DNA from 2 places in the Pseudorhodoplanes sp. genome. Region 2 is predicted to be linked to the other one. Evidence: riboswitches for the same ligand, from Rfam matches in the RefSeq annotation. Region 2 holds a riboswitch; the other holds the start of a gene.
The links. A riboswitch is a leader RNA that binds a small molecule or an ion and turns the genes downstream of it on or off. The one in region 2 is predicted to bind cobalamin.

Region 1 (12,072 bases), on a different contig from region 2:
AGAACATAAATTGAATTTCGCCACGCAGCAGATCGGTGATGGCCTGCGCGCCGCCCTTGTAGGGGACGTGCGTCGCGTTCAGTCCGTTGCGGGCAACGAACATCGCGCCCGACAGATGGTTGGACGTGCCGTTACCGGACGAGCCGTAATTCACCTTGCCCGGATTGGCCTTGATATAGGCGATCAGGTCGGCGACGCTTTTGATCGGCAGACTGGGATGCACGACGAGCACGTTCGGCGCGGTGCCGAACTGAATGATCGGCTCGAAATCCTTGATCGGATCGTAGTTGATCTTGGCGTAGACGGCCGGATTGATCGAATGCGTGCCGATCGTCCCCATCAGCAGCGTATAGCCGTCGGGCGCCGAGCGGGCGACCGCTTCGGTGCCGACGCTGCCGCCTGCCCCGCCGCGATTGTCGATGACCACGGTCTGGCCGACCGCCTTGGCCAGTTCGTCCTGCAGGATCCGCCCGACCAGATCGGTCGTGCTGCCGGCCGGGAACGGCACGATCAGCGTGATCGGCTTTGACGGATAGTTTTGCGCCTGCGCGGAGGCGGCGAAACAGACAGCGACCATCGCGGCGAGCAGAGTCCGAGCCCAGCCAGAAAAAGGCCTCATGAATTCCTCCCGTTATCCGCCCTTCATGGGGCGGGTATTTATGGGCGGCAGAGTAACGGGGCATGCTGGCTGAAAACAAGGTCGGGCCCGACTTTTCCGGGGTTCCGGAATAGCGTCGGCCCTGCGGTGTTGATGCTCAAATAAGCCGAAATTCCAACGAATCACCAACGAGGGAGAATGCGTGATGTCAGACTTGTCTCGCCGCCACCTGCTTGCCGGCACCGCGATAGCCGCCGTCGGCGCCGCACTGCCGCCGCAAGCCGCCCGTGCCGCTGCGCCGCAAAGCGGTCAGCAAGGTCCTGGCTTCTACCGCTTCAAGATCGGAGACTACGAGGTGACCGCGATCAACGACGGCACCTGGTACCGCAAGCTCGATGCGTCATTTGTGCGCAACGCCGAATTGCCCGACGTCCAGAAGGCGCTGGCCGACGCCTTCCTGCCAACCGACGTGGTGCCCATTCCGTTCACGACCTTGATGGTCAATACCGGCTCCAAGCTGATCGCGCTCGATACTGGCACCGGCGGGATGATGGCAGCTGGCCCTGCTCCGCAATCCGGCACCTTCGCCGGCAATCTCGCTGCCGCCGGCATCGATCCGAAGTCGGTCGACGCCATCTACATTTCGCATTTCCATCCCGACCACATCAACGGCATCAAGGGGAAAGACAATGCGCTGTTCTTCCCGAACGCCTCGATCAACGTGCCCGAGGCCGAATGGGCGTTCTGGATGGACGACGGCAACATGACGCGGGCGCCGGAAGCCGCCCAGGGCTCGTTCAAGAATGCGCGCCGCATCTTCGGCGACATCGCCGGCAAGGTGCAGCGCTTTACCCCCGGCAAGGAGGTCGAGCCCGGCATCGCCAGCATCGCCGCCCCCGGGCACACCCCCGGTCACACCGCCTATTCGATCGCAAACGGCAACAAGTCGATGCTCTATGTTGCCGACGCCACCAACAATCCGTGGCTGTTCGTGCGCAATCCAACCTGGCAAGCGGTGTTCGACGCCGACGGCAACAAGGCCGCCGAAACCCGCAAGATGCTGCTCGACCGTGCTGCCGCCGACAAGATGCTGGCACACGGCTATCACTGGCCGTTCCCCGCCTCCGGCTACATCACCAAGACCGCTACGGGTTATGACCTGGTGCCGGCGATGTGGTCGCCGTCGCTATAGTCTTGCCACCGCTGCAACGACAAAGGGCCGCCCTCGCCGGGTGGCCCTTAGTCTTTCGTTCCTAGCAGCCTACCACTTCATGCCGGCGCGCAGCATGAAGGTGCGGCCAGGCAGCGGATACGCATTATAGACGCCGACATTGGTGAGGGTCGCGCTAGCGACCGAGTAATTGTAATACATCTCGTTGAAGAGATTTTCGATCGACGCCGCCCAGAAGAACTGGTCGAGTTCGCCGCCCAGCCGCACATCCACCAGCGTGACCGCCGGGATCTGCGGCTGGAAATTCGCCTGATCGTTGTCCATCCGCCGCTCGCCGACATAACGCACGACGCCATCGAACATCAGGTGACGCTTGAAGATGTTCCATGTCACGCCGATGCTGCCGGTCCAGGGTGACACCAGCGGCACCTGATTGCCGGCATACTGACCTTCGCGGAACGTGGCATCGATATAGGTGAGGCTGCCCTTCAGCCGCACATCGTCGGTGATCTGCCATCCCACGATGGTCTCGACGCCGCGCCGCTGCGTCGGATCGAGATTGTAGTTGATGAAAGTCACCGGATTGAACATCAACTCGTTTTCAAGCTTCATCTGATAGACGCTGCTCTGCAACGCGAACCGTCCGTATTTAAACCGCACGCCGGCTTCCATGTCGTGTGAGGTCTGCGTCTTGAGATTGAAGTTGGTCGGCGTCCCGTTCGGCGCCATGCCGACCCGCTCGTCGACATTGGGCGTCCGAAAGCTCTGCGCCGCGCGGCCGAAGACCGAAAAGACCGAATTGAAGCGATGTTCGAATCCGGCGTGATAGGCTTGGTTGGTTTCGGCCTGATCGAGCGGAATTCCCTGCGTATCGCCGAAGCAGCCGAAAGGCGGAAAGCAGACGACCGGTGAGGCACCCGGCGCATTGAGATCGAGTTGGTCTCTGGCGTTCACGCTCGTGCGCTGCACGCGTATGCCGCCTGACAGGTCGGTGGTCGGAAGCACCGACACGGTCTGTTGCCAATAACCACCGAGCGAGCTTTGCCCCAACCTGTATTGATGGATCGGCGCCAGGCCCGAAAACTGGCTGCGATCGGAATCGTAACTGGAATCGTAATAATCGAGACCGGTGATGATGCGCGACGGCAGGCCGAACAGCGGCGTGTTGATTTTCATGCGCGGCGTCAGCGAATAGGTCGACAGCGTGGTGTTGACGTAGGCTTCCTGGAACGGGGAAAAGAATCCCGCCTGCTGATCCTTGCGTCGCCAGCCGCCGTCCACAATCAGTTCGATGTCGGGTGCCAGCATATGGGTGAAACCACCGGTCGCGCTGTAGCCCTGCTTATCACCGTAGTCATAGGGCTTATCGGTACCGCGGCGGTCCGTGGTCATCTGATCGATCCCGAGGAAGGGATTGACGCGGCGCTCTCCCGGAAATCCGAGCCGCTGGTTGTCGCCGGACAGGTTGAGAAACCACGATCCCTGCTCGGTCGTGTAACGAAGATCGCCGACCGCATTTTGCTGATTGAGGTGGTTGTTCACGCGGTAGCCGTCTGACGTGACGGCATTTCCATAGACCGACGCGGAAAAGGGTCCGGACGATGTGCTCCCGGACACCCGCCCCTCGCGATAACCATAGGAGCCGGCCAGTGCCTCAACCCGCGCCGAGGGTGGCAGGTTGACGCCGGACTTGGTGACGATGTTGACCACGCCGCCGACTGCATTGTCGCCGTACAGGACCGCGCCGGAATTACCGCGGGTAATCTCGATCCGCTCGATCCCGTTCTGTGGGATCGACGACAGATCGACCGCCGCCATGTCGACGTCGTTGAGCCTGCGGCCGTTGATCAGGATCAGCGTATTGGATTGCGCGGTCGCACCGAAGCCGCGCAAATCGATGGTGCTGCCGGCGCCGTTGACGCTGCCGTAGAGGCTTTGGACCTGCACGCCCGCCTCGCGCGCGAGGATGTCCTGCACCGTCATGCTTGGGGACTGCGAGATATCCTCGGCCGTGATCACGGTGGTGGACGCACCCGTGATCCCCGCCGCGCCGAACAGGATGCCGCTCACCGCCTCGGCCTCCTGCACGGTTCCAGGAGCCGGTTCTGACGTCGTCGGGCGGCCGATGCCCCCGACCCCCGTCAACCGGCTGCTCGTCACGTTGATATCCGGCAGCGTGACGCTCTGCGCCATGGCCCCGCCGAAGGCCGCCGACGACAGCAGAGCGGCAAGTGCCGTCGCCCCGCTTCGCCTTGCCGCTCGGCCGCGACTTGTATTGGAAAAAGCCCCCATCATTACGATCCTTCGCCGCCCCGGCAGAGCCGGAGCCTTGGGTGAACACACCCGACGCGAAGGACACGCGAACCCCGCATTACCACCGTCGACGGCATACATCGCCACCGCGCCGGTCAGCGCCGCTCACGCCCTATGAAAAAGTCGCTGGGAGACCCCAGCGGCCTTCGCATCGGCATTTAAGCGTCACCGCTGCGAACAGCCGCTCCGTATGGACGCCCCGCCCACCGGTTGGGTGACTGCGCTGGCAGGTCTCCTGGCTCGCGGGTCGTCACCTGCATCCGGCCTTCCCGGTTTCCCAGTGGCCATGAATGGACGCAAATTCGCCGCTTACAGTTGCGGGGGCAGCCACGGCTTCGGTCGAAACGGACCGTTCCGCGTTCCCTCTTGCCTCTCCGGCCGGACCGGAGAACCAGTGCGGTAACCATGATCCATTCCGGCCGCCGGGGAGTCAAGATCACGCCGTTGTGAGTAACAGGCACCGGATTGACACGAAGAATCTGTATGTTTGATCAGGTGCGAGGGATGGCGCGATGTCCGTGCGAATTGTTTTGAACTATTGTCGCTGCTGCACCGACCAACACTCGAACACAGGGCGATAACCCGTATGATCAAACGCTTCCTTCTTGTTGCCGGTGTTGCCGTTCTGGCGACCGCCATGGCGGGTCAGGTTCACGCCATGGGTATCGATGAGCCTGCCAAGCCGGCCACCGCTCCCACCGACAAACCGGGCGAGAAGAAGGACGCCAAGCCAGCCGCCGACAGCAAGGCGCCCGACACCAAACCCGCCGATTCCAAGCCTGCCGATGCCAAACCGGCGGACAAGAAATCCGACCTCGAATTTCGCAACGGCTACAAGCTCGCCTATGACGCGGTCTACACGCGGCAGGATTATGCGCGCGGCATTGCGATCCTTGCAGCGCTGGGACACGACGGTCACCCTGATATCGCCAATCTGATCGGTTTTGCCAGCCGCAAGCTCGGCCGCACCGAAGACGCCCGCGCCTGGTATGAGAAAGCCCTCGCTTCTGATCCGAACCATTCGCGCACCTGGCAATATTACGGGATGTGGCATCTCGAGCGCGGCGACCGGGCGAAAGCCGAGCAGCATCTTGAGCGCATCCAGTTGATCTGCGGACAGGGTTGCGAGGAATACACGTCGCTGCGCGACGCATTGAACGGAAACATGACCTACTGAGCTGGCGAGCAGATGCTCTCCACAGACCGTGAGGCCGCGATGCAACTGCTACGTTCCACGTTTCTTGCGGCGGCATTCACCGGCGCCATCGCCTTATCGGCAACCGTTGGGTCAAATGCGCATGCCGCCGGGGTCGAAAATCCCGGCGCTGGCATGAGCCTGCAATCGGCGGATCCCGCCGGTCAGGCCAAGGACCCAAAGGTCAAGCGCAAGCCCGCACCGCGCGAAGGCAAGCAAAAGGCGCCGGAAAAAAAGTCCGAGCTCCCCTTCATCGAAGGCTATCGAAACGCCTATGCGCTGATCTACAGGCAGCAGGATTATGAGCAGGCCATCACCGTGTTGCGCTCGCTCGGGCGCGATGAGCATCCCGACGTCGCCAACCTGATCGGTTTTGCCAGCCGCAAACTCGGCCGCACCGAGGATGCCCGGACCTGGTATGAGACCGCGCTTGCCGCCGATCCCAGCCACACCCGCACCTGGCAATATTACGGGATGTGGCATCTGGAACGCGGGGACCGTTCGAAGGCCGAGCAGCACCTGGAGACCATCGCTTCGATCTGTGGCACGCAATGCGACGACTACACGTCGCTGAAGCTGGCGCTCGCGGGCGACGGTCTGGTCTACTGACGCCGGCGGGCCTGCCCTAGTCGCCGGCCATCGCCATGCGATCGGTCTCCGCCATGATCCAGCGCAGATAGGTGTCCTCGACCGACTCCACTGGGATCACCATGATCGCGGGCGTCTTGTAGGGATGCCCGGCCTTGATCGCCTTGCGCACCCGGTCGGCGAAAGAGGCGCGCGTCTTGATGAACATGATCACCTCTTCGCCGCGCTCGAGCTTCCCCTCCCACCTGTAATGCGAAACCATCCCGGGCAGGATGTTGACGCAGGCCGCAAGCCTCTGCTCCACCACTGCGCGTCCGGCCTTCTCCGCCTCGACAAGCGAAGGATAAGTCGTATAGACGAGCACTACGCGTTCCATAACGTCCTCTCTTGGGGGGCAACTCTTTGGGGACAGGCGTCCCCGGGGCAAGTGTCCCGGTTCCAGCTTGTACCCCGTTCGAACATCCAGATTCAAAGCCGCTCGCATACCGGGCGCGGCCGTTATAGCAAGCACGACACGATGAGCGAGCCGGTTTGATGAGCCGCCGATACGATAAAATCGCCTTCGTGGCGAGCCCGGCCCCGGAGGCCGTCGAGGCGCATGCACGCCTCGTCGCCCGGTATGGCGACTGCAAGCCCGAGGCCGCGGACGTTGTGGTCGCGCTCGGCGGCGACGGCTTCATGCTGCAGACGCTGCGCGCCCTGATGCGATCCGGCAAGCCCGTTTACGGGATGCATCGAGGCACCGTCGGCTTCCTGATGAATGAATTCAACGAGACCGGCCTGCAGGAGCGGCTGGCGGCGGCCGAGCCGACGGTGATCCACCCCCTAGTTATGCGCGCCAGCGACCGGGCGGGTCAATTGCATGAGCATTATGCGATCAACGAGGTGTCCGCATTTCGCCAGAGTTATCAGGCGGCACGCCTGCGCATCATGATCGACGGCAAGGAGCGTCTGCCGGAACTCGTCGCCGATGGCGTCATGGTGGCGACACCTGCGGGCTCTACCGCCTACAATCTCTCGGTCCAGGGCCCGATCATTCCGATCAAGGCCCCCTTGCTGGCGCTGACCCCGATCAGCCCGTTTCGTCCGCGCCGCTGGCACGGCGCCCTCCTCCCCGATTCCGCGCAGGTCACCATCGAGGTGATCGACCCGGACAAACGGCCGGTCGCAGCCGTCGCCGACCATTCCGAGGTGCGCGACATGACCCGCGTCGAAATCGCCATGGATCATTACATTTCCATGCACATGCTGTTCGACACCGGGCACAGCCTCGACGAGCGGATCCTGCGCGAGCAGTTCGGCTACTGATCTGCCGATTGCGCGGCGATTATCCTCAATCGTTCGTTAACGGCGAAGGCCGTACCCTCGCCCGCTACGCCCGTGGATTGTAGTTCAATCGCTCATGTCGCGCATCGATTTCAGCCGCCTGCGCTTCGTCGTGGTCGACGATAACGCCCATATGAGGCGGATCGTGCGCACGCTCCTGCAAGGCTTCGGTTCGCGCGAAGTCCATGAAGCCGAAGACGGTGCCGCCGGACTTGAAGCCTTCAACGCCAACGTTCCCGATATCCTGATCACCGACTGGGCGACGCCGATCTTCGACGGGCTCGAACTCACCCAGATGATCCGCCAGCCCGGCGCCAATCCCAACCCGTTCGTTCCGATCATCATGCTTACCGGCCATTCCGAAAGACGACGGGTAACGGCCGCGCGCGACGCCGGGGTGACCGAGTTTCTGGTCAAACCGCTTTCGGCCCGGGCGCTTTACGAACGCATCGTCAACGTCGTGATGAATCCTCGTCCGTTCGTCCGGACCAAGACCTATTTCGGTCCCGACCGGAGACGCTCCGCCAATCCTGGCTACAACGGCCCCGAGCGCCGGCGCGGCGGCCATGCCGATTTCATCACCCAACAGTCTTTGCTCGGAAAGGCACAACCGGCTGACCCGAAAGGACCCTCCCATGGCTGAACCGAGGAACAATCGGTGCGAAGTGCAGCTGTTCGGCGACCACGAGATCATCACTCCGGTCAACCGGCTCGAAAAGCTGAAGGTCAAGTTCGTGGCGCCGGGAGACGATCCGCTCGCGCGCGCCGAGGAAGCGCTCGCGCAATTATCGAGCGAATTCGGCGAGTGGATGACCGCGGAATGCGACCGCCTGGATGCGGCGCGACGGGCGGTGAGAGAACACGGCTTCACCAAGGGAAGTTTCGAAGAACTGTTTCATGCCGCTCATGACGTGAAGGGCGATGCCGCGACGTTCGGCTATCCGCTGGCCGCCGGCCGCTGAAAGTCTGTGCCGGGTGCTCGAACATTCGCCCGACAGGGATCGGATACCGATCGCCCTGATCGACCAGCATGTCGATGCGGTGCGCGCCATCGTTCGCGAATATGCGAGACCCGATATCGCGGACATCGCGACGGCGTTGACCGGCAAGCTGCGGCTCGTCTCCGACGAATTGCTGGTGCATGAAAACCGCCACCGCCCGGGCTACCTTGACGGGCTGATCTCGCCGCCGCTGGTGCCGGACAGCTTCTGACGCCGGCTCGAGGCTGAGCCCGGAACCGGAGGCCGCAGGCCGCGTTCTCCCCGGCAGGAGATCATCAATGGACGAAGAACGCCGCTTTTCACTCGCGCTCGGACAGGCTGTCATCTCCGCATGGGGCGACCTGCCGCAGGAGATTCAGCAGCGGCTGTTCGAGGATGCCGTTGTCGCCGGTCATCACACCGAGCGCGACGAATCCCTGCGCGAGCAGCTGGCGGTGTTCCTGCATCAGCACCATCCGCGGACTCAGGACTAGCGATCAGGCAACATGCCGCGCAAGCTGATCGCATTTCACCCCGAAGACATGCGGGCCCTGAGCGAGCTTGCGGAAGACCGCGCCACTACCCTTCAGGAACTGGTCGATGAAGCGGTGCGCGATCTTCTGAACAAGCACGGCCGGCCCACTGACCTGAAATCGGCGTTGCGCGACAGCGCGGAACACGCCCGCGATCCGGCCAGATCGCGTTAGTTCTTCGCTTCAGGAAAGTGGTTGCGTGCAGATCAGGCCGCGATCATCCGATCGGCGGGATCGGTCTGAAGCCCGTCGACCAGATCTTCGCAGAACATCCGCGCTTCTTCGCGGGCAGCCTCGGTCGCGAAGCGTCGCAACAGCATGATGAGCGGTGCAATCTCTTCGGCGTCGGCGCTGGTGCAGCGCGTCAGCACCCGCTCGATCATGCGGCGTTTCAAGCGGGCGGAACCGGACGGATCGCCGAGGAAACCGTCTTCCTGCATGCTCGCGATCGCCTCGCGGAAGGCGGGATAGGCGCTCGCAGGCAATCCTGCCGCCTCATAAACGGCGCGGAATCCGGCGCCCCGGCGGTCATGCACCAATCGCGTCACCCGCGACAGCGAGATGCCGGACAGATCGGCAAGGGATTCTTCGAACATCGTAACGTTGCCCGACAGCAGCGCGCGCAAGATCAGGCCGGCGGTTAGTTGCCCGCTCTCGCGCAGATGCCGGATCAGCGGCCTCACCTCAGCTTCCGGCGTGCCTGCGGCAAGCACCACGGTGGCCTTCTCGCACGCCTCCTTGACGACGCGGCGGGCGCGATCTTCGTTCAGCCAGTCGCGCGCGACCACGAATTCGGCCAGCGTCTCCGACAGTTTGGCGACCAGTGCCTGGCGCGTGGAGGCGGAAAGCCCCTCGCCCGCCAGCAGGATTTCCCGGATCGGCGCGAGATGGCCGAACCGTTCGACAATGCGGTCGATCGAGAACGACGCGATGTCGACGCCGTCGTTTTCCAGCAGTTCGAGACATGCCTCGGCGGAACCGACTTCTGCGATGGCGGCGGCGACAGAACGCGGCACATACGCGCGCCGCGCAATGGCACATTGCGCTGACGGCCCCTGCGTCGCCACCGCATCCACGAGGTCGGCGTCGACCAGAAGCGGCGAGCGCTCCAGAACGACAGCTGCGATTTCCGGCTGATCGGCGGCGAGCGCGTAGATGACGGAGGCCGGCGCATATTCGCTCGCTGCGAGCACGTCGGCCAGCGCGCCGCGCACCAGCGGCGATGCATCGTCGAGCAGCATCGTCATCGCGCCTTCTGCGGCCGCGAGATCGTCGTCCGACAAATCTGAATAAAGATAGGCGCGGGCCAGTGCAGCGGTCGCATCAGCCCGTTCGCCGGCGGGGGCACTACGCAACCAAAAGAGAAACTGTCTCACAATCATGTCTGGCTCAACACGCTGACGCGACGATATCCCCGCCGGCTGATACCAAGACTAGCGCGCGGCCCTTAACAAAGAGTTCACCATAAATCTTTGCGAAGATTGCCGGGGTGTTAACGCGCGCACTGCCCGTCCGCGCCGGCGCGTGACTGCGCCTAGCCGCGCACACCATGCGTGAAGAGCGAACGCACGTCGGGCCTCGTATCCTGGAACAGCCCGAGCGCGCCATAGCTGGCGGTGCCTTGGGCTTCCGAAGTTTGCGCGGCCTGAACCGGCTGGGTCGCCGGCATGCCTTGCGCGACCTGCGCGACTTGCGCCTCAGGCTGCGTCGACCGGGGCCGTGTCCTTTGCTCCAGGTCACGGGCGATGTGACGCGCCTGCTCCTGCTGCGTGGTCCGCGTCTTCGGAGCCCATAATTCGGTCACCGCGGCATTCACCGGTTGCGGACGCTGGGCCGTGCGATACGGATTGTGGAAGACCCGCTCACCCGGCACTGCGTTCTGCACCGCCTGTACGACATTCGGCGCCGCGGGGATGGCAGGGACCGCAGCCATGGCGGGGACGGTCGCGGTCGCTTCCGTCATCTGATAGGCCCGTGCAACGCGCGCCGTTTCCGCGACATTGCCGGTGCTCTGAACCGCTTCACCGCCGCTCAAACCGGCGACGCGGGACTTCGCCACGTCGAAGCGGCCGGCAAGATTTTGCGTGACCTCGGCGAACGAGCGGGCACGGCCGCTCTTATCGAAGAAGATCGAGCGATTGGCCCGCGCGGCGGCGGAAAACGACTCCGCCGCGACCGCGCCTGGATTGCTCTCGGCGGCCGATATCAGACGCGCCGCCCCGTTCGCGCCCATGAAATGGGCCATGTAAAGCTCGCCGTCCGTCGGGGCGCGTCCGAGCTTGTTGGTCAGGTGCTTGGCGTTGGAATTGGTGAATACGCCGGCCATCAGCGCATTCGCGGTCGGATCCTGACGCAGCGCCATGATCTCGCGCCGCATCGACTGGTCGGAAATCACATAGCGACCATCATCGGTGCGGGTGATCGCATCGGCATAGCGCGAATAGCCGAGATGCGGGCCGGCCTCTTTCAGCGTGCCGATCCAGGTCCGATCGATGAACTGGAACAGGCCGCCGGCCGAGGAGGTCTTGGCGGCGGCATTCGGATTAAGGTTGGATTCGACCTTCGCGGTTGCCAGCAGATAGCTGAACTTGGCGCCGGTGACCTGCGACGCCTTGCGAATCGCAGCGGTGACCGGTGTGGCCCCCGCAGGTCCCGCTGCCGTCGTGGCTTCGACCGCCATGCTGCTTAATCCTTCTCGGCCCGACGGCTGCGCTTGCCTGCCCGACCGTCGCGACTTTCGCGAATTATGGTAAATGGAGGGTTAAGACGGATTTTAGTCCGCGCCCTGCGCGGCGGGAGGAACTTCATGAGCGACGACAGGCGGCACCCGCGCGGCGGATTGTATTTCGAGGATTTCGAGCCCGGCCGCACCTATGAGCACCGCTATTACCGCACGGTGACTCAGATGGACAACATGCTGTTTTCCAACATGACGCTGAACCCGCAGCCCTTGCATATCGACCGGCATTTCTGCGCCACCGAAACCGAATGGGGCCAGCCGTTGATGAACTCGCTGTTCACGCTCGGACTGATGATCGGCATGTCAGTGAGTGACATCTCGACCGGCACGACCATCGCCAATCTCGGCATGCAGGAGACCCGATTTCCGCATCCGGTCTTCGAGAACGACACGCTGCATTCCACCACCGAAATCATCGGCAAGCGCGAATCGAAGTCGCGCCCTGATGCCGGCATCGTCGAATTGCTGCACCGTTGTTTCAACCAGGACGGCAAGCTGGTTGCGGAGTGCAAACGTCAGGCCTTCATCAAGAAGCGGCCGGTTGCCTGAATGCGCTCGCTCCTGTTCGTCCCGGGCGACTCCGACAAGAAGCTCGACAAGGGCGTGACCAGCGGCGCCGACGCGCTGA
Region 2 (12,072 bases):
TGCGGATCGGAGATGACCAGGGCGTCAGCGCGTTGCTTGCCGACCTCAGTCGCGACGCGCTGCAGCTTGTCTTCGGCGGCTTCGCCGGCGAAGCGAGGATCGTGGAGTACGATTGCACCGAGCGGCGGCGCCGGCCGGTCGCTCCAGATTTCGTCGACCGGATTATCCGCGACCGGTTCGAGTACCGCGTCGGCCTTGCCGCACGCCTTTGCCAGCCTCTCGGCACCCTCGGCGGTGTGAAGCCAGGGATCGTAGCCAAGCCGGGTGCCCGCCGTCAGGTTCTGCTCGATCCAAGAGGACGGGGCCGTCTCGACGCTGTTGACCAGAGTGAAGATCGCCGGATCGGTCTGCTCGCGCGCCTGCAAGGTGTAGCGGCCATCGGTGAACAGCACGGCCTTGTCGGCGAGGACGATCAGGAAGCCGGCGGAGCCGGTAAAGCCGCTGAGCCAGGCAATCCGCTCCTCGTTCTCGGGGACATATTCATTCTGATGGCGATCGGCCCGGGGCACGACGAAACCGTCCAGCCCCCGTTGTTTCAGCGCGGCCCGCAGCGCCGCGATGCGCGGTGCTGCGCCGGCGCGGTCGGTGATGTCGTCGAAGGTCTGGAATTTGGCTGAGAACATTAAGGGTGCCTTACGCGCTGGATCGGACGTGCTTACCGGTTTTGCGGCCCGCTGGCACCGCGCGAAAGGATATGCCCGCATTCCTGTTAGGCACGAAATTTTCAATCCCCCCGCTGCCAGTGCAAGTAATTTTGTGCAATGCAATGACTAGTGCTGATGCAACAATTATCAGGGCGCCTCAAAATGCCTCAGGCGTTACCGAAATATGAAGCGATTATGCATACTTAGCAGCCCCCCTATGAATTCTTGGCGTTCGTAAAAATTCCGACTCGCATTATGTTGCACTGCAGAAAGTCTGGAGGACGACCCTGGGTGTCCGTCGATTTTCCATAGGAGAGACACCATGACCGCCATCACCGCCGGTTCCGCAGCAACCTCGATCCCGGCCGCAGTTCGCGCCAAGCAGCCGAGCCTGATGTCCCGCCTGCTGACCTCTTTCATTGAGGCCCGCATGCGCCAGGCTGAACGCGAAATCGCGCTGCATAGCCACTTGCTGCCGGGCCAGTTTCAACTCGCCGGCGAGCGGCTCGCACACAGCGAGAAAGAACTGCCGTTCGTCCGCTAATTCGGCCGGATTTTGCCGGTGAGTAAGTCCTGCGCCCCGGTTTGTCCGGGGCGCTCTGGCTCATCGGCCGCGGCGCATCACCAGCGTCACCCAGCCGTCCAGTATTGTCCGGGATTGCAGCCTCAAGCCTTGGCGGCGGTAGGCTGCGACGACGCCCGGCGCGTGCGCCGAAAGCAGGCCGGACAGGATCAGGCGTCCTCCCGGCGCCAACAGCGTCGACAGAGGCGCCGACATTCGGCGCAGTGGCTGTTCGAGAATGTTGGCGAAGATCAGGTCATAGCGGCCTCGACGAATCCGGCCGCTGTCGACGCCGCTTGCGGTAAAAGCCTGCAACAGCGGCGTGACCCGGTTCAGCCGCGCATTGTCTTGCGCGACTGTCACCGCGACCGGGTCGATGTCGCTCGCAAACACCGGCACCCGCAGCGCCTTTGCAGCGGCGATCGCCAGCAGCCCGGTTCCGGTTCCGACATCGAGAACGCGCCAGCGCCGCGCCGCGGGTGAGCCCTTGCGCAGCGTCTCGAAGGCGATCAGGCAACCGCGTGTGGTGCCATGGTGGCCGGTACCGAAAGCCAGCGCTGCTTCGATCTCGATCCCGATATCATTCGGCCGCAGGCGCATGCGGTCATGCGCGCCGTGCACCACGAAACGACCCGCACGAACCGGCGCGAGGCCCTCGAGGCTTGCCGCAACCCAGTCGCGGGTAGCGATGGTCGAGAATACGAGTTCGTTGGCAACATCCGCTCCCACCACCTGCGCTACTGTTGCGGAAATCAGCTCCTGGTCGGGGGCGTCGTGAAAGGCCGCCTCGACGGTCCAGCGGTCGCCATTTTCAAACATCGAGACCGCACAGCTCTCCGGATCGAGCCGTTCGGCAAGCGCATCGGCAAGCCGGTGCGCGGCTGCCCGCTCCATCGGGATGCGGGCGATCCGGGTTTCGTGAGGCGGGACGGGAGCGGTCATGATCATGGCCGGAAAGGGAAATGCCCGAACATCACAGGCGGGAACTCACAGCCGGACTCAAAAGCCAAATAGGGAGCCGTCTTGCCAACCGTGATGCACAGGCTTTTGCACTGCAAATCCAGCGTGGCAAGGGGTTCATCGGCGCGAATTTCGGGCGGCTTCTGAAGCAATCCCCGCATTTATTCACATCGCTACCGACCTGAGGTTGGACGCGTCCATTCCGGTCTGACGCTTGGCCGATGACGGGCGCGTACCTACATTCCTCGAACAGATCTCAACCGGACGAGGCCATGTCGAAGCCGATTACCGTTTCCATTCCGCATTCCCTCGGCAAGGAGGAGGCGTTGCGCCGTCTCGGCCCCGGTCTCACTGGCGCCGCCAAGGCGTTCCCGGTGCTAAAGGTCGACGAGGAGATCTGGTCCGGCGACCGGCTGACTTTTCGCGTGCGTGCGCTCGGCCAGTCCGCCGCAGGCACCGTCGACGTTGCCGAAGATCATGTCCGGCTTGAGGTTACGCTTCCCTGGCTGCTGCAGAAATTTGCCGAGGTGGCTCAGGCGACCATCCGTGCGCGCGGCAAGCTGCTGCTGGAAAAGAAATGACCGAGCCGACATCCACTTTGGTCCGCGATCTTTCGCTGGCCACACGGTCGGGCCTACCGGATGATCTTCGGCTGCTGCTCGTGCGCTATCCGCGAGAGGTCTGGGCCGCTCACCCCAATCTCGGTCAGATGGCAAGTTTCTGGTTGTCGCGCCACGCCATGTTCCGTGAAATCGGAGGCATGCTCGAGGACGCCTCCGTCCGTTTTCGGGAAGGCCAGACTGACGCGCAGCAATTCGCCAAATTCTTCGCGCCGCGCCTGCAGTTTCTTCTGCAGCAGCTTCACGCACATCATCATATCGAGGACGATCACTACTTCCCCATCTTCCGCAAAGCCGACTCGAGGCTTGCGCACGGCTTTGACTTGCTTGAGGGAGACCACGATCACCTGGCCGCCAACATCGAGAATTCGGTCGAGGCGGCGAACGGGTTCCTGCGCGCACTCGGGGGCCCGGCGGACGCGCTGCGTCCTTGCGTCGAAAGCTGCATGCAGCAATCGACCGTTCTGTTGCAGGGATTGATCCGCCATCTCGACGATGAGGAGGATTTGATCGTCCCGCTTATTCTGGATCGCGGTGAACTTGCGCTTGGGGTGGGGCATTGATGGCCATGAGCCCGACCGACTTCCATGCGCTTTTGCATCGTTTCGAGGAGCGGCTGCCCGGATGGATGGCGCGGCGGTCGCGCTCGCTGCGGGAGCCGAGTGCCCGGATGTGGCGCATACCGACGGCGAGCCTCCTGCTTCTCGGCGGCGTTTTCGGGTTTCTTCCGATTTTGGGTTTCTGGATGCTGCCGCTCGGGCTGGTGCTGCTGGCGGTCGATCTTCCGCGTCTGCAGCCGCCGCTTGCGCGCATGTTGCACTGGATCGAGCGCAAATGGCCGGCCGCCCCGCAGGGGCCAAGGTAGCCGCCCGTCGAAAATACCGTGGCCGGCCGCCGGAATTGATGCCGATCAAATCGTCAACGCCAAAGCTCGTCTAGCGTCGACTTGATCGCCGTATGGCGGTTTCCCGTGGCGGAGGACCGGGTCACGTCGTGTCGCTCCGCCTGCGCAACTTGGGCCCGGCTTCGTGCCGGGCCTTTTTGTTTGCTGCGTTGACTTAAGTCCAGCGCGAGATTTCGTCTTCGGTCGGAAGCCGCCCATCCGGCGTAAGCTGGTTGACCACATCCGGCAGCGTCTCGCTCAGGCCCTGCAGCAGTTCTTGCTTGTCGAGACCGAACTGACCGGCGAGCTGGTCAATGATGTCGGAGCCGAAGGTATTTTCGATCTGGCTTGGCGTCACCGGCATGTTTTCGCCGCGCGACACCCAGGATCTGGCGGCATCGCCGGCGCCGGACTGATCGAATTGCCGCATCAGGTCACCGAGCATGCCACCGCCCGCGCCGCCCGCGAGCAATCCGCCGAGACCGCCGATGCCGGCGCCCTGCAGGAGCCCGCTGAGCGGATCGTTCTGCGCGCCCGAGAAGCGCGCACCGGGCATCCCGCGGCCACCGCTGAGGATATCGCCGAGAATGTCTTCCAGGCTGCCGCCGCGACCGCCACGCGAGGGGTCGCCGCCAGGAAATCCGCCCCCCGGTCTGCCACGCGGATCGCCGCCCGGCATGCCGCGGCCGCCGTTCAGGATGTCATTGAGAATATCGCCAAGGCCTCCGCCACCGCCCATTCCCCCACCCATGTCGCCTTCGTCTTCGTCGTTCATGGGACGGCCGCGCCGGTCGCCGCGCGGCGTTTCGGGCATGCGGCGGGTGGATTCGATCAGCGGACCAAAGTCGCTGTCGTCAGCGGAACCCGAGCGCGGTACCGGCATCGTATCGCTGTCCGGAAACCGGGTCTGCGGCTCGTCGCGAGGGATACGTGCGTCACCGCTGTGTCCCCCCGGCGCGGGCATGGGCGAGGGCGCGCCACCGCCGGCCCGCGAATTCTGATACCAGCGCCAGAGCAGGTACGAGATCAGCGCCATGCCGATCTTCGTCATGTTGCCGCTGCCGCTCGCACTGCCGCCACGCCCGCCGCCGCGGGCCGCGCCGCCGCCAAGCAGAATATCAAGGATGCTCATGGTGTCCCTCCCGACGATGGCAGTCAGCCAGCGAATTTGTCATCGCGCGATCAGGGCACAACCCGGACAGCTGGCCGGCCGGCGCGTCAGTCGTAATAAAAGCGCGGCTGATAGTAATATTGCGGCTGGCCGTAATAGGGCTGGGGCTGCGCGCGCTGATAGCTTCGTCCCGGATGCGGCTGCCACTGGTATCCATCGTAGTAATATTGCTGCTGCTGCTGCGGCTGCCGATAAACCTGGCGCGGAGCGGCATAGCGTTCGCGCGCAAGACGCTCATCGTCCACCGGTGGTGAGTAGGTCGGCGGCAAGCCGGTGCCGCGCTCGACTTGTCGCGAACTGCTGTCGTTCGGGCGCCCTCGGGTCAATTGCCGGTCGGCACGTGCAAGCGCCACCCGTTCGTCGCCCCCAATGGTCACTTTGGTTTTCAGTACGCCTTCGGCCTTCACCAGATCGAACAGCACTTTGGCGTTCTCGGGAGCCAGCCGGACGCACCCACTGGAAGCGGGTCGGCCAAGCTTTCCGGTCTCCAAAGAACCGTGGATCGCATGCCCGCGCTTGGTGAAGAAAATCGAATGCGGCATCGGCGCGTCGTCGAATTCGCGCGAGTGCTGATCCTTTTCCATGCGGAAAGCCTGATAGCTGCCGTCCGGCGTGAAGCGTCCGACCCGACCGGTCGAGACCGGCCATCTGTGCAGCACCTCACCGTCGCGCGCGACCGTCAGCGTCTGCGCGGCTTTATCGACGGTGATCTGGATATCCGCGATTGCCGGAGAGGCCGCGAATGCGGCGAGCGACGTGAACACGATCAAAACGCGGGAATACATTTCAAACCTCGAACTGGGCAGCCATCTTACGTCAATTACAGTAGGAAATAAGGCGCAGATGCGCGGGTACCAGCGACAAGGCTAATCCCGTCTGCGTGAAATGGCGCAAATGCACGTAAATCCGCATGCCGGGCCTTCAGTTAACAGGCTCCGACGATTTTCTCACGCCAGCAATTGACACAGCCCGCGAACAAACTACTAAATCTTGTTGTCACGGTCCCTTGAATCGCAAGATCGAGGGCCAAGAGGGAAGCCGGTGAGCCGTCAGGCGAGGCCGGCGCTGCCCCCGCAACTGTAAGCGGCGAGCCGAAGTCGATCACGCGCCACTGGAAACGCCCTGTTTCCGGGAAGGCCCGACGGACGCAACGACCCGCGAGCCAGGAGACCTGCCGTGACCGCATAGAACGTCCTCGGGCGGGGTGCCCCGATGGATTCGCTTGTTGCCGCCGGCCTCTTCGCCGGGTCGGCTGTGCGCGAACCTTCGGCCATACCGCCCCAAAATTGGGAAAGCCGAATGTCTCTCGCGCTCGAAACCGTCCGATCCCCAGCCCCAAACCTTCCCGTCGCGGCAGTGTCTCCGTCAGCGGCGCAGCCCGACTATCAGGTGATCCGGCGTAATGGCGATGTGACGGCATTCGATGCGTCCAAGATCGCGGTCGCCCTGACCAAGGCGTTTCTCGCTGTCGAGGGCAACAGTGCCGCCGCGTCCCGCCGCGTCCACGATGTGGTCGCCGAACTGACGCGGCAGATCGTGTCGAACCTGACCCGGCGTGCCGATGCCGGCCGCACTTTCCATATCGAGGATGTTCAGGATCAGGTCGAACTGGCCTTGATGCGTGGCGAACATCACAAGGTTGCGCGGGCCTATGTGTTGTACCGTGAGGAGCGGGCGCGTGAGCGCGCGCGATCTGCGCCGAAGGACATGCCGGAGATCGCGAAGTCGCGTACGTTGCATGTGACGGCGGCCGATGGCACGAAAGCACCGCTCGACAGCACGCGTCTCGATGCGGTGATCGCGGAAGCGTGCGACGGACTGGACGGCGTTTCCTCTGCAGCCATTGTCACCGAGACACACCGCAATCTTTATGACGGCATTTCGATCGAGGAATTGGCGCTCGCACCCATTCTTGCTGCACGAACCCTGATTGAAACCGAGCCGAACTATGCCAAGGCCAGCGCACGACTACTGCTCGACAAACTGCGCCGCGAAGCATTGACGCATGTTCTTGGCTGCCCGACGGAATCGACGCAGGCGGAAATGCAGGCGGGTTATCCGGACTATTTCCATGCCTACATCAAAACGGGCATAGCGGCAGAACTGCTCGATCCCGAACTGGCCCGCTTCGATCTGGTCCGTCTCGCCGCCGCGCTGAAGCCCGAACGCGATCTTCAGTTCGATTATCTCGGATTCCAGACGCTGTACGACCGCTACTTCCTGCATGTCCGCGGCACACGAATCGAACTGCCTCAGGCGTTCTTCATGCGCGTGGCGATGGGGCTTGCCTTGCGGGAGATTGACCGAGAGGGCAAGGCGATCGAGTTCTACAACCTGCTGTCGTCGTTCGCTTTCATGGCGTCGACGCCGACGCTGTTCAACGCCGGCACGCTGCGTCCACAACTCTCGTCGTGTTTCCTGACCACCGTTCCGGACGATCTCGACGGCATCTTCAAGTCGGTGAAGGACAACGCGCTGCTGGCCAAATACTCCGGCGGTCTCGGCAACGACTGGACCCGCGTCCGCGGTCTTGGCGCCCACATCAAGGGGACCAATGGCGAAAGCCAGGGAATCGTGCCGTTCCTGAAGGTCGCAAACGATACGGCGATCGCGGTCAACCAGGGCGGCAAGCGCAAGGGTGCCGTCTGCGCCTATCTGGAAACCTGGCATATCGACGTCGAGGAGTTTCTCGATCTCCGCAAGAACACGGGCGACGACCGCCGGCGCACGCACGACATGAACACTGCCAATTGGGTGCCGGACCTTTTCATGGAGCGGGTCGAAGCCGACGGGGCATGGACCCTGTTCTCACCCGACGAAGCGCCGGACCTGCACGACCTTTTCGGCCACGCTTTCAAGGCGGCCTACGAAGCCTATGAGGCCAAAGCCGCGCGCGGAGAGATGAAAGTCTTCAAGCAGGTGCGCGCCGCCGATCTCTGGCGCCGCATGCTGACGATGCTGTTCGAGACCGGGCATCCCTGGATCACGTTCAAGGATCCTTGCAATATCCGATCGCCGCAACGCCATGCCGGCGTGGTGCACTCGTCCAATCTCTGCACCGAGATCACGCTCAATACGTCAAATGACGAAGTCGCGGTCTGCAATCTCGGCTCGGTCAATCTCGCGGCTCATATCGGGCCGCAAGGCCTCGACCACGACAAACTCGGCGGCACGGTCAAGACCGCAATGCGCATGCTCGACAACGTCATCGACATCAATTTCTACACGATACCGGAAGCTCGGCGTTCGAACCTGCGCCACCGGCCGGTCGGGCTCGGCCTCATGGGCTTCCAGGATGCGTTGCAAATGCTCCGCTTGCCCTATGCCTCGGAGGGGGCGGTGCGCTTTGCGGACGAGAGCATGGAGGCGATTTCTTTCCATGCCATATCGGCGTCTGCCGATCTTGCCGCCGAGCGCGGGCGCTATCCAAGCTATGACCGATCGCTGTGGTCGAAGGGGATTTTGCCGATCGATTCGATCGAGCTGCTAGCGGACGCCCGCAGCACGCTTGATCTCGACCGCTCGGAGCGGCTGGACTGGGAAGGCCTGCGGGAGCGGGTGAAGGCCGTCGGGATGCGCAATTCGAACACGATGGCGATCGCGCCGACAGCGACGATCTCGAACATCTGCGGCGTTAGCCAGTCGATCGAGCCGGCCTACCAGAACCTGTACGTGAAATCGAACATGTCGGGTGATTTCACCGTGGTGAATGCCTTCCTGGTCCGCGATCTCAAGGCGCGAGGCTTGTGGGACGAGGTGATGGTGTCGGACCTGAAATACTTCGATGGCGTCGCGGGCCAGATCGACCGGATCCCGGACGATCTGAAATCGCTTTATGCGACCGCGTTCGAGATCGACAGCGCATGGCTGATCGAGGCCGCTGCGCGCCGCCAGAAGTGGATCGACCAGGCTCAGTCGCTCAATCTCTATATCGCCAATCCCTCAGGGAAGAAGCTGGATGCGCTGTACAGGCTCGCATGGCAGCGCGGGCTGAAGACCACCTATTACCTGCGCTCGCGCTCGGCGACGCATGTCGAAAAATCGACGCTGAAGGGCACGGACGGAAAGCTCAATGCGGTGTCGGCCGTGTCAGCCGTCTTCACCAAGAGCGCAATGATGCCCGATGCGATGCCGTCATGCCGCATCGATGATCCGGATTGTGAAGCCTGCCAGTGATGCATTTCGCGTAGCGACAAGAACAAGGGGGAAAACCATCATGCTCGACTGGTCCGATACTGACGCAAAGCCCGCGATACCGGCGCCGCTGATCGTGTTCGCAAAGCCCTCGGCGGAGCCGACGGGGCTCGGGGCGATCGACCGCGAGGGCGGACGGGTCTCGATCGACCAGAAAGCAATGATCAATTGCCGAGCCGATGTGAACCAGTTGCTTCCGCTCAAGTACAAATGGGCCTGGGAGAAATACCTCGCCGGCTGCAACAATCACTGGATGCCGACCGAGGTGTCGATGCAGGCCGACATCGCGCTGTGGAAGTCCCGCGACGGCCTGACCGAGGACGAGCGGCGCGCGATCAAGCGCAACCTGGGCTTCTTCGCGGCGTCAGAAAGCCTGGTTGCCAACAACATCGTGCTCGCGATCTACCGGCACCTCACGAACCCGGAATGCCGGCAATATCTTCTGCGCCAGGCATTCGAGGAGGCGGTGCATACGCACACTTTCCAGTACATCGTCGAAAGCCTCGGGCTCGACGAGGGCGAGCTCTTCAACATGTACCGCGAGGTGCCTTCGATCACCGACAAGGCCGCCTGGGCGCTGAAGCACACACAGCATCTCGACGATCCTGACTTCAAGACCGGGACACCGGAATCCGACCGCGCGTTCCTGCGCGATCTCATTGCCTTCTATGTGATCTTCGAAGGGATGTGGTTCTATACCGGCTTTGCGCAGATCCTTTCGCTCGGCCGGCGCAACAAGATGGTGGGCATCGCCGAGCAGTACCAATACATCCTGCGCGACGAGAGCATTCATCTCAACTTCGGCATCGATGTCATCAATCAGATCAAGATCGAAAACCCGCATCTTTGGTCGCGCGAGTTTCAGGCTGAGGTCGCAGGAATGGTGCGCGAAGCGGCCGAACTGGAGGTCGCCTATGGCCGCGATACCATGCCGCGTGGCTTCCTCGGGCTGAACGCAGCATTGTGCGAGCAGTATATGCATTTCATCGCCAACCGGCGCTGTGCGCAACTCGGGCTGGTCTCGGTCTTTCCAGAGACCGACAATCCGTTTCCGTGGATGTCGGAGGCAATGGACCTCAAGAAGGAAAAGAACTTCTTCGAGACCCGCGTCATCGAATATCAGAATGGCGGCGCGCTGACCTGGGATTGAGTTCGGCCCCTGGATTGATACCCACCTGTCCCCAACTTCCAACGGTTCGGCGGCCTGGGTTGTTTTTGTGCTCGCAATTTGATCCGCGGCTTGCAACCATGCGGCCATCTGTCGCTGAGCGGCGATGGAGTTTGAAAAGCGTCGCCCTAAAGGCGGGGTTGGCAGAAAAGGCTGGGTTGACGATAAGAAAAGTGAATTCCTTTCCATGCTCGACCTGCGACCGCACCCATCCAAGCTTCCATGAAACTTGCGCTTATCGTTCTGATCCCTTTCATCGGGGCGTTGCTGCCGCCCCTGGCCATCCGTGCCGGCCGCAACGTCTGCACCGTGGTCACCGCCGGCGTCTCTGCGCTGTCGCTGATCATATTGCTGACGCTGGTCCCGCAGGTCTATTCGGGCGGGGTGCCGCATAGCCGGTTCGAGTGGCTGCCGCAGCTCGGCTTGTCGTTCTCGTTTTTCGCCGACGGACTCGGGCTGTTTTTCGCAGCCATGATCCTGTCGATCGGGCTGCTGATCATCCTCTATGCGCGCTTCTATTTGAGCCGCAACGATGCGGTCGGCCGGTTCTTCTGTTATCTTCTGATGTTTCAGGGGTCGATGCTCGGCATTGTTCTGAGCGACAATATCCTTCTGCTGATTGTGTTCTGGGAGCTTACGAGCCTCACGTCATTTCTTCTGATCGGCTATTGGTACCATCTTCCGGAATCGCGCGCTGGCGCACGGATGGCGCTGATCGTCACCGGCGGTGGCGGTCTTGCGCTGATGGGCGGCATGCTGCTACTCGGCAACATTGCCGGCACTTTCGAGATCAGCGAGATCCTGACGCGCGGCGAACAGATCAAGGCATCGCCGCTTTATCTGCCCGCGCTTCTGCTTATTCTGATCGGTGCTTTCACCAAGTCGGCGCAGTTTCCGTTCCATTTCTGGCTGCCGCATGCGATGGCGGCGCCGACGCCGGTCTCTGCCTATCTGCATTCCGCCACGATGGTGAAAGCGGGCGTGTTCCTGCTGGCGCGTCTGTGGCCGGCGCTGTCGGGCACGCCGGAATGGTTCCTGATCGTGTCCATGACCGGACTCGTGACGATGGTCGTCGCGGCATGGATCGCGATATTCAAGGACGACCTGAAAGCGCTGCTGGCCTTTTCGACGGTCAGCCATCTCGGCTTGCTGACGATGCTGCTCGGTTTGTCGACCCGCATGGCGGTGGTGGCGGCGGTCTTCCATGTGCTCAACCACGCGACTTTCAAGGCTGCGCTCTTCATGAGCGCGGGCATTGTCGATCATGAGACCGGCACCCGCGACATCCGAAAGCTCGGCGGGCTCATCCATGTGATGCCGATCACCGCCACGCTGGCGATCATCGCCGCGGCGTCGATGGCCGGCATGATCGGGCTTAACGGCTTTCTCTCCAAGGAGTTGATGCTGGAGGAGGCGGCGACCACGGTTTATGCCGGGCAGGCCTGGCTGTTTCCGGTATTCGCCACCCTTGGCGGCCTGTTCTCCGCGGCCTATTCGGCGCGGCTGATCTTCGCCGTGTTTTTTGGCCGCAAGCGCGATGATTACGCTCATCATCCGCACGACCCTCCGTTCGGAATGTGGCTGCCGGTCGCGCTGCTGGTCATTCCGGTGATCGCCATCGGTTTGGTGCCGCAGATTTTTGCCGGTGCCATCGTCGAGCGTACGGCGCTTGCAACCGCGGGCGGCGCGCTTCCCGATTACTATCTCGCGATCTGGCACGGGATCACGCCTGCGCTGATCATGAGCCTCATCGCCACATTCGGCGGACTGCTGCTTTATCTCCTGTACGCACAGGTGAACCGACTGCGTCTGGCCGTGCCCCGGCCGGACGCCATGACCATGTTCCAGGCCACCATCGCCGGCATCGTTG

Region 1: linked by a shared signal. The riboswitch ahead of AC5I5I_RS03425 (TonB-dependent receptor) and the one ahead of AC5I5I_RS20620 (ribonucleoside-diphosphate reductase subunit alpha) in region 2 are both predicted to bind cobalamin.

Annotation. Positions count from the first base shown of each region.
Region 1 is NZ_JCABZI010000002.1:22,950-35,021, forward strand. Features, by position in the region: gene AC5I5I_RS03415 (Bug family tripartite tricarboxylate transporter substrate binding protein) at 1-619, opposite strand, end outside; gene AC5I5I_RS03420 (MBL fold metallo-hydrolase) at 804-1,790, shown strand; gene AC5I5I_RS03425 (TonB-dependent receptor) at 1,860-3,962, opposite strand; cobalamin riboswitch at 4,291-4,493, opposite strand; gene AC5I5I_RS03430 (tetratricopeptide repeat protein) at 4,669-5,259, shown strand; gene AC5I5I_RS03435 (tetratricopeptide repeat protein) at 5,299-5,886, shown strand; gene cutA (divalent-cation tolerance protein CutA) at 5,903-6,241, opposite strand; gene AC5I5I_RS03445 (NAD kinase) at 6,400-7,173, shown strand; gene AC5I5I_RS03450 (response regulator) at 7,268-7,834, shown strand; gene AC5I5I_RS03455 (hypothetical protein) at 7,827-8,153, shown strand; gene AC5I5I_RS03460 (hypothetical protein) at 8,167-8,403, shown strand; gene AC5I5I_RS03465 (hypothetical protein) at 8,471-8,665, shown strand; gene AC5I5I_RS03470 (ribbon-helix-helix domain-containing protein) at 8,678-8,878, shown strand; gene AC5I5I_RS03475 (DUF2336 domain-containing protein) at 8,911-9,987, opposite strand; gene AC5I5I_RS03480 (transglycosylase SLT domain-containing protein) at 10,239-11,384, opposite strand; gene AC5I5I_RS03485 (MaoC family dehydratase) at 11,511-11,993, shown strand; gene AC5I5I_RS03490 (HpcH/HpaI aldolase/citrate lyase family protein) at 11,994-12,072, shown strand, end outside.
Region 2 is NZ_JCABZI010000014.1:173,487-185,558, forward strand. Features, by position in the region: gene AC5I5I_RS20580 (aminopeptidase P family protein) at 1-623, opposite strand, end outside; gene AC5I5I_RS20585 (hypothetical protein) at 967-1,188, shown strand; gene AC5I5I_RS20590 (50S ribosomal protein L11 methyltransferase) at 1,249-2,148, opposite strand; gene AC5I5I_RS20595 (polyhydroxyalkanoic acid system family protein) at 2,439-2,747, shown strand; gene AC5I5I_RS20600 (hemerythrin domain-containing protein) at 2,744-3,349, shown strand; gene AC5I5I_RS20605 (hypothetical protein) at 3,355-3,651, shown strand; gene AC5I5I_RS20610 (YidB family protein) at 3,845-4,801, opposite strand; gene AC5I5I_RS20615 (L,D-transpeptidase) at 4,888-5,625, opposite strand; cobalamin riboswitch at 5,823-6,033, shown strand; gene AC5I5I_RS20620 (ribonucleoside-diphosphate reductase subunit alpha) at 6,140-9,016, shown strand; gene AC5I5I_RS20625 (ribonucleotide-diphosphate reductase subunit beta) at 9,057-10,184, shown strand; gene AC5I5I_RS20630 (monovalent cation/H+ antiporter subunit A) at 10,425-12,072, shown strand, end outside.